Regions from separate parts of the Comamonas guangdongensis genome, predicted to be linked through region 1. Evidence: predicted binding sites of a transcription regulator. Region 1 holds the regulator's gene; each other region holds the start of a gene.
The links. The regulator sigma-54, encoded in region 1, starts transcription at its own class of promoters, with help from an activator protein. The targets are predictions, from matches to a motif close to TGGCANGNAANCTGCTTT.

Region 1 (3,641 bases):
GTTTTTCCACACTCAACGGGGACATAGCCTTTTTTTATGGGTGATTTTCATGGCCGCGTCAAAAAGGGAATGACTACAATGGATGCAAGAAACGTGCCTTCCATGAAAAAACGACTTTTTCCTCTTGTGCTGGCCTGCGCTCTGGCGGCAGCGACCGGCATGGCCCACGCCGAAAAGGCCGACAGCGCCAAACCCATGAACATCGAGGCCGATGCGCTGCGCCACGATGAGCTCAAGCAGACCAGCGTGTTCACCGGCAATGTGGTGATGACCAAGGGCACCATCGTGCTGCGCGGCACCCAGCTGGATGTGCGCCAGGACGCCGAAGGCTATCAGTACGGCGTGATCGTGGCCGAGCCCGGCAAGCGCGCCTTCTTCCGCCAAAAGCGTGACACCCTGCCCGGCCAGCCCGAGGAATTCATCGAAGGCGAAGGCGAGACCATCGATTACGACGGCAAGGCCGACATCGTCAAATTCATCCGCCGCGGCGAGATGCGCCGCTACCGCGGCGGCCAGCTCAGCGACCAGGTCACGGGCTCCATCATCGTCTACAACAACATCACCGACATCTACACCGTGGACGGCCAGAAGACCAGCGGCGGCCTGCCCAGCTCGTCCGTGGGCCAGGGCGGTCGCGTGCGCGCCATCATGGCGCCCAAGGACGGCACGCCCGGAGCCCAGCCCAAGCCGGCGACTCCGGCCACGCCGCTGCGCCAGAGCATGACCCTGGGCGGTGACAAAGGCGACGAGAAGAAATGAGCGCCTCCGGTTTTCCCAACAGCCGCAGCGGCGAATCCGACAGCCGTCTCGAAGCCAAGCATCTGGCCAAGTCCTATGGCAGCCGCAAGGTGGTCAAGGACGTATCGCTGTCCGTGCAAAAAGGCGAGGTCGTGGGCCTGCTCGGCCCCAACGGCGCCGGCAAGACCACCTCGTTCTACATGATCGTGGGCCTGGTGCGCAGCGACGGCGGCGATATCTTCATCGACGGCCATTCGGTGGGCAATATGCCTATCCACCAGCGCTCGCGCCTGGGCCTGTCCTATCTGCCGCAGGAGGCCTCGATCTTCCGCAAGCTCAGCGTGGAAGACAATGTGCGCGCCGTGCTGGAGCTGCAAAAAGACGAGCAGGACAAGGCCTTGAGCCGCGACGAGGTTGAGCAGCGTCTAACCAGCCTGCTGCAGGAGCTGCGCGTCGACCATCTGCGCCAGTCGCCCGCGCTGGCGCTGTCCGGCGGCGAGCGCCGTCGCGTGGAAATCGCGCGTGCCCTGGCCACGCAGCCGCGCTTCATTCTGCTGGACGAGCCTTTTGCCGGCATCGACCCGATTGCCGTGATCGAGATCCAGCGCATCATCGGCTTTCTCAAGGAGCGCGGCATAGGCGTGCTCATCACCGACCATAACGTGCGCGAGACGCTGGGCATCTGCGACCACGCGTTCATCATCAGCGACGGCCATGTGCTGGCCGAAGGCACGCCCGAGGAGATCGTGGAGAACGCCGATGTGCGCCGCGTTTATCTGGGCGAGCACTTCCGCATGTAAGAGCCCCGTATGCCTGCACGCCATTCCGCTTTCATCGTTGTGCCAATGCGGGAGGTTTGCTCTTGAAGCCAGGCCTGTCGCTACGCGTTTCGCAGCATCTGTCGCTCACGCCCCAGCTGCAGCAATCCATTCAGCTGCTGCAGCTGTCCACGCTGGAGTTGGCGCAGGAAGTCGAGCAGATGCTGATCGACAACCCGTTTCTCGAGCAGGCCGGCGACGAGGGCGATGCGGGCGGCGACGCTCCTGCCGAGATAGCGGCTGGCGCTGCCGAAGCCAGTGCTCCCGAGGTGTTTTCGTCGGAAAAGGAAGTGGCAACTGCGCAGACAGCTTCCGAATCCGTAGCGGAAACCGCGGCGCCCGAGACTCCCGAAACCCTGAATTGGGAGGCCGAGGGCCTCGACGGCCAGGACGGCGAATGGGGGGGCGAGGCCAGCAGCGAATGGGAGGCGGCCGGCAGCTCCACGCGCAACCGCGAGGGCGACGATGAAACCGACGCCATAGACCTGGCCCGCGGCCACGAGAGCCTGACCGAATTTCTGCACCGCCAGGCGCTGAGCCTGCATCTGGGGGCCGAGGACTGTGCGGCCCTGCGCTTTCTCATCGAGTCGCTGAGCGACGACGGCTATCTCGAAGACTCGCTGGCCGAACTGGCCCGGAGCCTGGCTGGCGAGGACCTGGAGGAGCGCGAGGAGCTGGAGCAGCGCTTTGCGATTGCGCTCAGGCTGCTGCAAAGCCTGGAGCCCGTGGGCGTGGGCGCGCGTGACCTGGCCGAATGCCTGCAGCTGCAGCTGCGCGAGCTGATCCGCAGCGCCGAGGACGAGGGCACGACCGAGGCGCGCATGAACCAGCTGCTGCTGGCCCGTTCCATCTGCGCCCAGCCCATGGACCTGCTGGCGCGGCGCGATCTGCGCAAGCTCGCCAGCCTGTGCGGCGCACGCGAGGAACAGCTGCGCGAAGCCATGGCCTTGATTGCACGCCTGGAGCCGCGCCCGGGCCGGCGCTTTGCCGACGTGGAGCGCCAGATCGTCGTGCCCGATGTCATCGTGCGCCCGGTGCGCGCCGGCTCGGGTCGCATGGATTTCGCCGTGCAGCTCAACCCCGACGTCATGCCCAAGCTCAAGGTGCACGATGTCTATGCGGGCGTGCTGCGCCGCCACAAGAGCAGCGAAGGCCATGCGGTGCTGCAGCAGCAGCTGCAGGAGGCGCGCTGGTTCATCAAGAACATCCAGCAACGCTTCGACACCATATTGCGCGTCTCCGAAGCCATCGTGGAGCGGCAGAAGAACTTCTTCGTGCATGGCGAGTTGGCCATGCGCCCGCTGGTGCTGCGCGATATCGCCGACACTCTGGGCCTGCACGAATCCACCATCAGCCGCGTGACCACGGCCAAGTACATGGCCACGCCCCAGGGCACCTTCGAGCTCAAGTACTTCTTCGGCTCGGGCCTGGGTACGGAAACCGGCGGCAGCGCCTCGAGCACGGCCGTGCGCGCACTGATCAAGCAGTTTGTCGATGCCGAAGATCCGAAAAAGCCGCTATCGGATGCCAAGCTGGCCGATATGCTCAAGGAGCAGGGCATAGAGTGCGCGCGCCGCACCGTGGCCAAATACCGCGAGCAGCTCAAGATTCCGACCACCACGCTGCGCAAGGCGCTGTAGCGAATTCAAAAAACAAAAAGCCGTTGAATACATCAGCGGCTTTTTGGTTGGGGCATACGGCCTGATGAAGCAAGCCCCAAGTGAGAGACAGCGAGCAAGAGCCGCCTCGCGGCGAGGCTGTCGTCCCCCTTGGGGGAAGGCGCAAAGCGCCTCAGGGGGTTATCAAGAAACCATCCACCAGATAAACCAGACCAGCACGCCGATCATCAGTCCGAACTTGAGAATCTTGTAGAAGGTCGGATTCCAGTCGCGGAAGGCGCGGCGGTATTTGCCCGCGTAGAACGAGATCTTGAACAGCTTGCTGATCATGCCGCGCGGGTCGCCCTCGTTGTTGGGCGAGCTGGCCGCGGCCACCACGTTCTTGCCCAGCCAGTGGTTGAGCCACTGGGCAAAGCCGTTGGTCATGGGACGCTCCACGTCGCAGAACAGCACGATGCGGTTGCCT
Region 2 (3,641 bases), on a different contig from region 1:
GCGCGCCGTCAAGCGCGTGCAGTCCATGAAGCAGGGCCATCCGCTGGACAAGAGCACCATGGTCGGTGCCCAGGTGTCGCAGGCCCAGCTCGATCGCATCCTCGGCTACATCGATGTGGGCCGCCAGGAAGGCGCGCAATGCCTGACCGGCGGTGAACGCCACCGCCCTGGCAGCGAGATCGACGACGGCTTCTTCATCAAGCCCACGCTGCTGTTCGGCCAGAACAATATGCGCGTGTTCCAGGAAGAGATCTTCGGCCCCGTGGCCTCGGTCACCACCTTCAAGACCATGGAGGACGCGATCCGCATCGCCAACGACAGCGAGTACGGCCTGGGCGCGGGCGTGTGGAGCCGCAACGGCAGCACGGCCTACCAGATGGGCCGCGCGGTCAAGGCCGGCCGCGTGTGGACCAACTGCTACCACCTCTATCCCGCGCACGCGGCCTTTGGCGGCTACAAGAAGTCGGGCATAGGCCGCGAAAACCACAAGTCGGCCCTGGCCAACTACCAGCAGACCAAGAACCTGTTGGTCAGCTACAACCCCAAGGCCATGGGATTTTTCTAAGCCCCTCCCGAGGCGCTGCGCGCCTTCCCCCTCTCTCGCAGCGCGGGAGGGGGAGCACAGCCGCGGTACGGCAAGCGCCAATGGATGGCGGCAGGTGTTGTGCGTAATGCGTAGTCAATGACTGCTATGGCCGAGACTTCATTAGCCGCCCTCAAGCCCTGGCTCGAAGCCCAGCCGTTCTGTCTGCTGGGCTCGGCCAGCGCCGCAGGCGACTGCGACTGCTCCTATCGCGGCTGCGAGACCCGGGGCCTTGCCGAGCCCCTGCTGCAGGTGCTGGACCACAGACGGCTGCTGCTGCCCGACTACGCGGGCAACAATCTGTTCAACAGCATAGGCAATCTGCTGGAGCAGCCGCGGATCGCGCTGCTGTTCGTCGATTTCGAGCGGCAGTCCACCGTGCTGCTGCAGGGCCTCGCGCAGCTCGCCGGGCCTCATCCAAGCTGGCCGGCGGCAGCGCGCACCATCGCCGTCGCGGTGGACCGGGTGCAGCGCGCTGCGGTCGCGGGGCTGCCGCCGCTGGTTCCGGCCTGAGTTCAGCCACGCCAGGAGCTGCGATGCGCATCATTCTCGAAGATCCCTGCGAACGCGATATCTTCCACCCCGGCGAGCGCGCGGCGCAGCGCCGCTTCGGCGTGGAGGCCGAGGCCCGCGAGATGAAGGGGAGCATCGGCGACCGGCTGAGCGCGGGCCAGGCGCGCTTCATCGCCAGTCAGCCGTTTTTCTTTCTCAGCGTGCAGGACGGCGACGCCATCCACACGCAGATGCTGGCCTGTGCGCAGACCGCGCAGGGCTGCTACCCGCTGCTCGCCTTCGGCGATGCGCAAAGCTTTTTCTTTCTGCTGCCTGAGGACGAAGGCCGGCGCCTGCTGCAGCTGAGCCAGCAGAGCGGCTGCCGGGCCGGCATGATCTTTGTGGACTTTGCGCGCGGCGCGCGTTTTCGCGTCAACGGCGAGCTGCATCAGGCTGCCGGCGAGGCGCTGCCGGACTTCCAGCGCCCGGCCGGCTACCGGCTGATGCAGATGCGCGTGGCGCAGGCCTATGCGAATTGCGGGGCGCGCATCGTGCGCCTGAAGAAAGCCGCGGGCTGAGCCCGCGCAAGAAAACTCTTCTCCGCGACGCCTGCAAAAAGGCCGCCGGCTGCAGCGGCGGCCCCGGTTGCCGATCCGCTCACTGATCGCGGCGCACTTCGAGATAGGTACGTATGGCCCAGATGGCCTCCTGCGACAGCGTGCCCTCGAAGGGCGGCATGTAGACGCGCCCGTCGCGCGTGCGCCCGCGCCGCGCCGTGCCCACGTAGTAGTCGTCCATCTCCTTGTAGCAAGCGGCTTTTTTGCCGGCATCGGCCAGGCCGCTGCACTCCTCGTCGAACTTGCGCAGATCCGGCGCGATGCCGCCCGAGATTGCCTCCAGCCCATGGCAGCGCGCGCAGTTCTGGTTGTAGGCCGAGCTGCCTATGCGCAGCGCCTCCGGGCGCGCCGGGCTGCTCTTGTCATAGGGATTGGCCTCCAGCCATTTGCTGCCGAGCTGGGGCAGGGTGCTCGTATCTACGGCCTGGGGGACCACATCGCCATGGGCCATGGCGGCCGATACGCTGCAGGCCAGGCTCAGGGCCAGCAGGGCCTGCCTTGGCAGGCGCGGAAAAAATCGCTTCATCAGGGTGTCTCCGGTTTGGAATTTTCGAAAAGCTTCCCTGAGCCAAAAGCAATATGCGGGCCATGTCCGGGGCATCGCCTCCGCCATCGGGCCCTCTGTCTCAAATTGCAGCAAAACCCGGGGTGCGCAGGGGCTCACTGTCACAGTCTGGAACAGCCCTGGCCGGCCTGCGGCCCAAGCCGCCCCGGGATATCCATGTTGCCGGCAAGCCCCGGTGCCGGGACAATCCATGCAGAAAAAAAGATCGGGCCTGCCGCATGGCCAGGCACACCGATCCGAACTGGCGGCAGCTCGCTGGAGACCTCGCCCTCCAGCCCCCAGGAGACACTATGAACACAGGTTCCTTCGGTAGCATCTCCGGGCACCGGAATGCTGCTTCAAGCCCGATATCTATCGGACATCATCACACCGAGGTGATAGACAAGGCGCACCAGCGCTCCCAGTCCTATGGCGTGGCCATCCACGACGAGCCCGACTGCAGCAGCCTCGCCAAGGGCCGGCTCAGCGATATGCTCGAGGAAAGCCGCCTGCTGTTCCAGCATGCGGCTCCGGTGATGGAGACGCTGTACGAGCAGATTGCCAACACCCACAGCATGGTGCTGCTGACCTCGGCCAAGGGCATGGTGCTGCACTCCCTCGGCGACAACGACTTTCTCGAAAAAGCCTCGCGCGTGGCCCTGATTCCCGGCATGGACTGGTCGGAGAAAACCAAGGGCACCAATGCCATAGGCACGGCGCTCAGCGAGGAAGAGCCCATCACCATCTACGGCAGCCAGCACTATATGAGCGCCAACAAGTCGCTGACCTGCTCGTGCTCGCCCATCTTCGATCCCTATGGCCAGGTCGTAGGCGCGCTCGACGTCACCGGCGACCATCGCAGCCACCACCAGCACACGCTGGCGCTGGTGCGCATGTCGGCGCAGATGATAGAGAACCATATGTTCGCGGGCAGCTTCCCCAAGGCCGTGCGCCTGCACTTCCACTCGCGTCCGGAGTTCCTCGGCACGCTGGTGGAAGGGATTGCCGTTTTCACGCCCGAAGGCCGTTTTCTCTCGGCCAACCGCAGCGCCCAGTTCCAGCTCGGGCTCTCGTTCAACGCTCTGCAGGCGCATACTTTTTCCTCGCTGTTCGACCTGCCCATCTCCGCGCTGTTCGAGCTGTTCGGCGGCTCGGTCCAGGCGCCCAGGCAGCTGTGCATGCACAACGGCGTCGCGGTCTGGTGCCGCGCCGAAGCCAAGCCCGCCAGCCCCTGGGCCGCACCGCAGCTGGCGCCCGTGCAGCCTGCCGAACCGCCGCGCTCCGCCGCACAGCGCAAGCCGCATTTCTCCTCGCTGCAGTACCTGGACACCGGCGACCCGCAGATAGCCGCCATCATCCACAAGCTGCGCCGGGTCGCGGACCGCGACATTCCGGTGATGATCCT
Region 3 (3,641 bases), on a different contig from region 1:
GCACTTCCACGCGCTGCTGCTCTGCGGTGTTAAAGGCCAGCAGCTTCTTGACCAGCGAAAACGCCACGCCGGGAGCCGCGGGCACATCCAGGCGCTCGCGCTGCAGGCGCAGATAGGTCGTGGGGTCGCCGGCCTCGAAGAGGCGGTTTTCCTCCTCGAAATCGAACAGCGCGCGCGAGGAGATGGCGACCACCAGCTGGTCTTGCAGGGACACGGGCATGAAGTCTTCCGGCAGAAAGCGATGGGCCGAGCATAGCGGCTAGCCTCAGGACGTGGATAGCGCGGGTTGATGACAGGATTATTTCATTTTCTGAAATTAATATTTGCAGATCCAAGGGTTTTTACTTATGGCCTGAAAACCTAAAGTTCAGGTCATGGATTCGCTGCAACCGATCAATTTCAGAAGCAGTCAGCGAACTCCTGAAAAGACAGGTTTGGAGAAAATCATGAAAAACACCATCCGTTTTGCCGCTGTTGCCGCCCTGGCCGTGTCCGCTGTTGCCGCCCAGGCTGCGGGTTTTGACTTCACCGGTGATCACTATCCCGTGCAAGCGCAATCGCAAAGCAATCTGACTCGCGCAGAAGTGGTTGCTCAGGTCCAGGACGCCATGGCACGTCACACCATGCTGGTGCAAGGCGATGAGCTGGTGACCCCCGCATCGGACAAGGTCTCAACCCTGAGCCGTGCACAGGTCCGCCAGGAAGCTGCCGCCGCAGAAGCCGCTGGTGCATTGAGCTTCGGCGAATAAATCGGCACCGGCAAGGCCGGTTGATGAGAGCGAAAAGGTCGAGCCCGGGGCAATTGCTCCGGGCTTTTTTATTGCCCCACCCGCAATGCATGGCGCTGCGGGAGCGTGTGATCTCACCAGTTGGCCTCGCGCTCGGGCGTGGCGCTGATGCGGTGTATGGACAGGTCGGCGCCGTCGAACTCCTGCTCCTGGTTCAGGCGCAGGCCCAGGGTTTTCTTGAGCAGGCCGTAAACCAGCAGGCCGCCAGCCAAGGCCCAGAGCACGCCCAGCAGCGTGCCTATGAGCTGGGCGCCCAGATGCACGCCGCCCAGTCCGCCCAGAGCCTTGGTGCCGAAAATTCCGGCCGCGACACCGCCCCAGGCACCGCACAGACCGTGCAGCGGCCACACGCCCAGCACATCGTCGATCTTCCAGCGGTTCTGGGTCAGCGTGAACATGGCCACGAAGATGGCGCCGGCTGCCGCGCCCACGGCCAGTGCGCCCAGCGGGTGCATCAGGTCCGAGCCCGCGCAGACCGCGACCAGGCCGGCCAGCGGGCCGTTGTGCACAAAGCCGGGGTCGTTTTTGCCCAGCAGCAGGGCCGCCAGCGTGCCGCCGACCATGGCCATCAGCGAATTCACGGCGACCAGGCCCGAGATCTTGTCCAGGGTCTGGGCGCTCATCACATTGAAGCCGAACCAGCCCACGGTCAGGATCCAGGCGCCCAGCGCCAGAAACGGAATGCTGGACGGCGGGGTGGCGGCAATCGCGCCATCACGGCGGTAGCGGTTGCGGCGCGGGCCCAGCAGCAGCACGGCGCCCAGCGCGATCCAGCCGCCCACGGCATGCACGACCACGCTGCCCGCGAAGTCATGGAACTCGGCGCCGGTCAGCGACTTGATCCAGGCCTGCACGCCGAAATGCTGGTTCCAGGCAATGCCTTCGAAGAAGGGGTAGATCAGGCCGACGATGAGGGCCGTGGCGAGCAGCTGCGGCCAGAATTTGGCGCGCTCGGCGATGCCGCCCGAGATGATGGCCGGGATGGCGGCCGCGAAGGTCAGCAGAAAGAAGAATTTGACCAGCGCATAGCCGTTGAACGCGGCCAGCTGTTCGGCGCCCACGAAAAAGTGCGTGCCGTAGGCCACGCCGTAGCCGACCACGAAATAGACCACGGTAGAGACCGAGAAGTCGACCAGGATCTTGACCAGTGCATTGACCTGGTTCTTGCGCCGCACGGTCCCCAGCTCCAGAAATGCGAAACCCGCGTGCATGGCCAGGACCATGACCGCGCCCATCAAAATGAACAGGGCGTCTGCGCCCTGTTTTAGTGCTTCCATGAAAGCGCTCCAGCTGAAATTTGCTATGTATTGGTGCGAAATTGCGTGTCAGGCACGCAATGCACTAAAAGCAAGCAAAAACTGCGCCATGCGGCGCATGCAGAGGAGCGGCCGGGCCGCAAGCCTATTTGACGAACTGGTTGAGCTGGATGATGGGCATGAGCACGGCCAGCACGATGAGCATCACCACCAGGCCCATGGCCACGATGAGCAGCGGCTCCAGAATCGTGGCCAGATGCATGGCGCGGCGCTGCACCTCGTTCGACAGCTGGGTGGCCGCACGCTGCAGCATCAGCGGCAGCTGGCCGGTCTGCTCGCCCAGGCGCGCGAACATGGCGACCAGGCCCGGAAAGCGCTTTTTCTGTGCCAGAGCCGAGGCCAGCGGCGCGCCTTCGCGCACCAGGGCCAGAGCGTCCATGGCATCGGCGCGCAGCGCGCGGTTGTTCAAGGTCTCGGCCGCCGCCTGCAAAGCCTTGAGGATGGGCACGCCGGCGCCCGCCAGCATGGCCAGCGTGCCCGCAAAGCGCGCCGCGTTATAGCTGCGTGCGAGCCGGCCGACCAGCGGCAGGCGCAGCCACTTGGCATCAAAGCTCTCGCGGAAGGCCTCGTTCTTCAGGGCCAGGCGCAGGCCCGCGCCGCCCAGCAGCAGCATGGCCAGCATGGCCCAGCCATAGTGGCGCACGAAGTCGCTGATGGCGAGCATGACCACGGTGAGAAACGGCAGCGCGCGCTTGGTGCCCGCAAACACGCTGGCGACCTGGGGCACCACATAGCTGACGAGAAAGATCACGATGACGATGGCCACCAGCGTGACTATGGCCGGGTAGAGCGAGGCGCCTATGAGCTTGGAGCGCAGGGCCTGGCGCGCTTCCAGATCGTCGGCCAGATTCTCGAGCACCGGCCCCAGGCTGCCGCTGGCTTCGCCCGCGCCTATGACGGCGCAATAGATGTCGGAAAACTCGCGCGGATGCTGCTCGAGGGCGCGCGCAAAGCTGGAGCCTGCATTGACCTCGGCGCGCAGGGCTGCGACCAGCTGGTGCTGGCGCTCTTCGTCGGCCTCCTCGGCCAGGGCCGCCAGAGCGCGCTCTATGGGCAGGCCGGAGCCGACCAGCCCCGAGAGCTGGCGCGTCCATACGGCCAGGGCCGTGGAGTTGAACACCGGGCGCGTGAACCAGCCGGCCGATGCCGCGCCCGCCTTGCTCCGGCCCGCGGCCACGGGTTCCACCTGCAAGGGCACCAGCGCCTGGTTGCGCAGCTGGCTGCGCGCGGCGCGGGCGTTGTCGGCTTCCAGGGTGCCCTTGCGGGTCTGGCCCTGGGCGTCCAGGGCTTCAAAGGTAAAGGCGGGCATGCGCGGATCGTTGTGCTTTGGGAGTCTTGCCGCAGATGGTAGCGACTATTGATGTCAGCCGATCTGCTTTTGCCGAACCCCTGGCGTCCCGAATCCGCCCACGGGGCTGGCGAGCGCGGGCCGCAGCTCAGGCGGCGACGGCCATGGGCCCGTCGAGAGCATCGGCGCGCACGGAGGCCGCACGCTGCAACAGGGGCTGGGCATAGGCCTTGAACTCGGCCAGCGCGG
Region 4 (3,641 bases), on a different contig from region 1:
CTCGATGCCATGGCGGCCCAGGGCCTGCGCTTCACGCGCGGCTACTCGAATTCGGCCGTGTGCTCGCCCACGCGCTTTGCGCTGGCCACGGGCCGCTGGCAATACCGGCTGCGCGGCGCGGCCGAAGAGCCCATCGCCAGCGCCCATGGCGACAAGGTGCTGGGCCTGCCGCCCGGTCACCCCACGGTGGCCTCGCTGCTGCGCGATGCCGGCTATGCCACGGCCCTGGTCGGCAAATGGCATCTGGGCTACCCGCCGCACTTCGGCCCGCGCCGGTCCGGCTACGAGGAGTTCTACGGCTTTCATGCGGGCGGCGCCGACTACTTCGCGCACTGCGATCCGCGCGGCCGCCCCGACTTCTGGCTCAACGAAGAGCCGCATGAGGAGGACGGCTATCTGACCGATCTGCTGAGCCTGCGCGCCGTGGACTTCGTCAGACGCCAGTCGGCCGACCAGCCCTTCTACCTGTCGCTGCACTACAGCGCGCCGCACTGGCCCTGGCTCACGCGCGAGGACCGCGCGGAGTCCGAGCGCCTCAAGGGCATGGGCAAGCATGTGGACGGCGGCTCCATCGCCACCTACCAGCGCATGATCCACCACATGGACGAGGGCATAGGCTGGCTGCTCGATGCGCTGGAGGAAAAAGGCATGAGCGAGAACACCCTCATCGTCTTCACCAGCGACAACGGCGGCGAGCGCTTTTCCAACAACTGGCCGTTCGTGGGCCAGAAGATGGATCTGCTCGAGGGCGGCATCCGCGTGCCGCTGCTGGCGCGCTGGCCCGCGCGCATGGCCGCGGGCGCGGTCTGCACCACGCCCAATCTGACCATGGACTGGTCGGCCAGCTTTCTCGATGCCGCCGGCGTCGAGCCCGCGGCCGACTATCCGCTGGACGGCATCAGCCTGCTGCCGCTGATGCAGGCGCCGGACTGGAGCCCCGAGCGCGATCTGGCCTGGCGCATGAAGCACCGCGAACAAAAAGCCCTGATCCGCGGCGACTGGAAATATCTGCAGGTAGAGGGCATCGAATACCTGTTCAACCTCGCGGCCGACCCGCGCGAGCGCGCCAATCTGCGCGAGCGCGAGCCGCAGAAGCTGGCCGAGCTGCGCAGCGCCTGGCAGAGCTGGGACGCGGGCCTGCCGCCGATTCCCGAGGAGGCCAAGGTCTCCCTGGTCTTCAGCCGAAACGACCTGCCCCAGGCCAGTTTCTAAGAACCGGTCAACGCGACCCGCCCACTCCCGACCCGCTGCCGACCCAGCGGGTTATTTTTTGCCCCAATTTGGTGCATATCGCTCATGCGAACCGGCGCACGGCGCAGGCCTCCAAGCGCGGCACCGTATCGGTGCATTTCCAGATCTATCCTGTAACAGGCGACGTGAGCTGCACCCGGATTTACGGCAAAAAGATAGCCGCATGCGCAATGCAGATCAGCGAATCCGCTCTTTTTTACTCCTGCAACAAAGGCTTTCCAAAACTGCAACTTGAAGCTGGCACGGTCTGTGCTTTTACCGGTTATCACAGATTTTTTACAAACCGGAGGAAATCAGAATGCCCAGTTTCGCTGCCAGCCGTTTCAAGACCTTCGCCAAGACCGCCGGCCTGGCCTGCGCCGTCGCAGCCCCCCTTTGGGCCCAGGCCCAGCTGTCGGGCAACGTCGCCGTGACCACCGACTACAAGTTCCGCGGCCAGGACCAGGATGCGAGCCGCAACAAGGCCGTCAAGCCGGCCCTGCAAGGAGGTTTTGACTACGCGTTTGGCGACAGCGGCTTCTATGTAGGCAACTGGAACTCCTCGGTGGACTGGCTGCCGGGCAACTCCATAGAAATGGATTTCTACGGCGGCTACAAGTTCAAGGCCGCCGACGTGGACTGGGATGTGGGCGCCCTGACCTATGTCTACCCCGGCAACGGCCATGGCAACACGACCGAGATCTACGGTGCGGCCACCTACGGCGCTTTCACGGCCAAGTACTCGCACACCGTGTCCGAGGACTATTTCGGCTGGGCCGGCGCCAAGGCGGGTTCGGGCCTCAAGGGCCGCAACACCGGTTATCTGCAGTTCTCCTACAGCCAGGAAGTGATGCCCAAGGTCACACTCAAGGCTGCGCTGGGCTACACGCATTTCTCCAGCGACATCCGGGACACGGGCGTGCCCAACTATATTGACTACAGCGTGGGGGGTGCTTACGACCTCGGCGACGGCTTCTCGCTGGCCGCCGCCGTGGCTGGCGCCAACAAGAAGTCCTTTTTCGGTGACGTGAACAAGACACGTCTGATTCTGACGCTGGCCAAGACTTTTTAATCCTTCAGGAGCCCAGTCATGAAAATGGTGATCGCCATCATCAAACCCTTCAAGCTCGACGAGGTGCGCGAAGCCCTGTCGCAAATCGGTGTGCAAGGCATTACCGTGACCGAGGTCAAGGGCTTCGGCCGGCAGAAGGGGCATACCGAGCTCTACCGCGGTGCCGAGTATGTGGTGGACTTCCTGCCCAAGCTCAAGATCGAGGCCGCTGTTGCCGACGATCTGGTGGACGCCGCCATCGACGCCATCGAAGGCGCGGCCCGCACCGGCAAGATCGGCGACGGCAAGATCTTCATCCAGCCGCTGGAGCAGTCCATCCGCATCCGCACCGGCGAGACCGGCGAGTCGGCCCTGTAAGCATCCTTGGACCCATTTTGAGAAAGAGTGCCATGACCAAAAAGCTCTTGAGTGCAGGCCTGGGATTGGGCCTGCTGGCCGCCAGCGCCGCGGTCTTCGCGCAAGATGGCGCTGCAGCAGCTGCTGCAGCCCCCGCCGCCGCAGCGGCCGTGGAGGCCGTGCCCACGCTGAGCGCCGGCGACACGGCCTGGATGCTGACATCCACCATGCTGGTGATCCTGATGACCATTCCCGGCCTGGCGCTGTTCTACGGCGGCCTGGTGCGCAGCAAGAACATGCTGTCGGTGCTGGCGCAGGTGTTTGTGATCTTCTCGCTGATCACCGTGCTGTGGGCCATCTACGGCTATTCGCTGGCGTTCGGCGGCGAAGGCAAGTTCTTCGGCAACTTCGACAAGCTGTTCCTCATGGGCACCACGCCCGACACGCTGTCGACCATGCTCAAGACCATCCCCGAGTATGTGTTCGTGGCCTTCCAGTCCACCTTCGCGGCCATCACCGTGGCCCTGATCGCGGGCGCTTTTGCCGAGCGCATCAAGTTCGCGGCGGTGATCGTGTTCTCCGTGCTGTGGTTCACCTTCGCCTACATCCCCATGGCGCATATGGTGTGGGGCGGCGGCCTGCTGGCGGCCGACGGCGCGCTGGACTTCGCGGGCGGCACCGTGGTGCACATCAACGCCGCCGTGGCGGGCCTGGTCGGCGCCTATATGCTGGGCAAGCGCATAGGCTTCGGCAAGGAGGCCCTGCCGCCGCACAGCCTGACACTGACCATGGTCGGCGCCTCGCTGCTGTGGGTGGGCTGGTTCGGCTTCAACGCGGGTTCGGCCGGCGCGGCCAACGGCATCGCGGGCCTGGCCTTCATCAACACCATACTGGCCACCGGTGCGGCGGCCCTGGCCTGGCTCGCGGCCGAAGCGCTGATGCGCGGCAAGGCCTCGATGCTGGGCGCAGCCTCGGGGGCCGTGGCCGGCCTGGTCTGCATCAC

Region 2: pedF (cytochrome c-550 PedF) is a predicted target of sigma-54. The motif match lies at 2,264-2,281, and genes of this name have one in related genera.
Region 3: AB6724_RS14780 (ammonium transporter) is a predicted target of sigma-54. The motif match lies at 2,137-2,154, and genes of this name have one in related genera.
Region 4: AB6724_RS07955 (TorF family putative porin) is a predicted target of sigma-54. The motif match lies at 1,490-1,507, and genes of this name have one in related genera.

What each region holds. Positions count from the first base shown of each region.
Region 1 covers NZ_JBFYGN010000016.1:99,336-102,976, reverse strand. The annotation lists gene lptA (lipopolysaccharide transport periplasmic protein LptA) at 103-759, shown strand; gene lptB (LPS export ABC transporter ATP-binding protein) at 756-1,538, shown strand; gene AB6724_RS14540 (RNA polymerase factor sigma-54) at 1,601-3,196, shown strand; gene AB6724_RS14535 (aspartyl/asparaginyl beta-hydroxylase domain-containing protein) at 3,359-3,641, opposite strand, start outside.
Region 2 covers NZ_JBFYGN010000026.1:33,060-36,700, reverse strand. The annotation lists gene exaC (acetaldehyde dehydrogenase ExaC) at 1-565, shown strand, start outside; gene AB6724_RS18375 (pyridoxamine 5'-phosphate oxidase family protein) at 692-1,096, shown strand; gene AB6724_RS18370 (hypothetical protein) at 1,120-1,653, shown strand; gene pedF (cytochrome c-550 PedF) at 1,733-2,218, opposite strand; gene AB6724_RS18360 (sigma-54-dependent Fis family transcriptional regulator) at 2,548-3,641, shown strand, end outside.
Region 3 covers NZ_JBFYGN010000017.1:44,955-48,595, reverse strand. The annotation lists gene AB6724_RS14790 (5'-nucleotidase) at 1-220, opposite strand, end outside; gene AB6724_RS14785 (DUF4148 domain-containing protein) at 375-749, shown strand; gene AB6724_RS14780 (ammonium transporter) at 863-2,065, opposite strand; gene gspF (type II secretion system inner membrane protein GspF) at 2,190-3,413, opposite strand; gene AB6724_RS14770 (glutathione S-transferase family protein) at 3,541-3,641, opposite strand, start outside.
Region 4 covers NZ_JBFYGN010000007.1:48,579-52,219, forward strand. The annotation lists gene AB6724_RS07950 (sulfatase family protein) at 1-1,212, shown strand, start outside; gene AB6724_RS07955 (TorF family putative porin) at 1,550-2,302, shown strand; gene AB6724_RS07960 (P-II family nitrogen regulator) at 2,321-2,659, shown strand; gene AB6724_RS07965 (ammonium transporter) at 2,692-3,641, shown strand, end outside.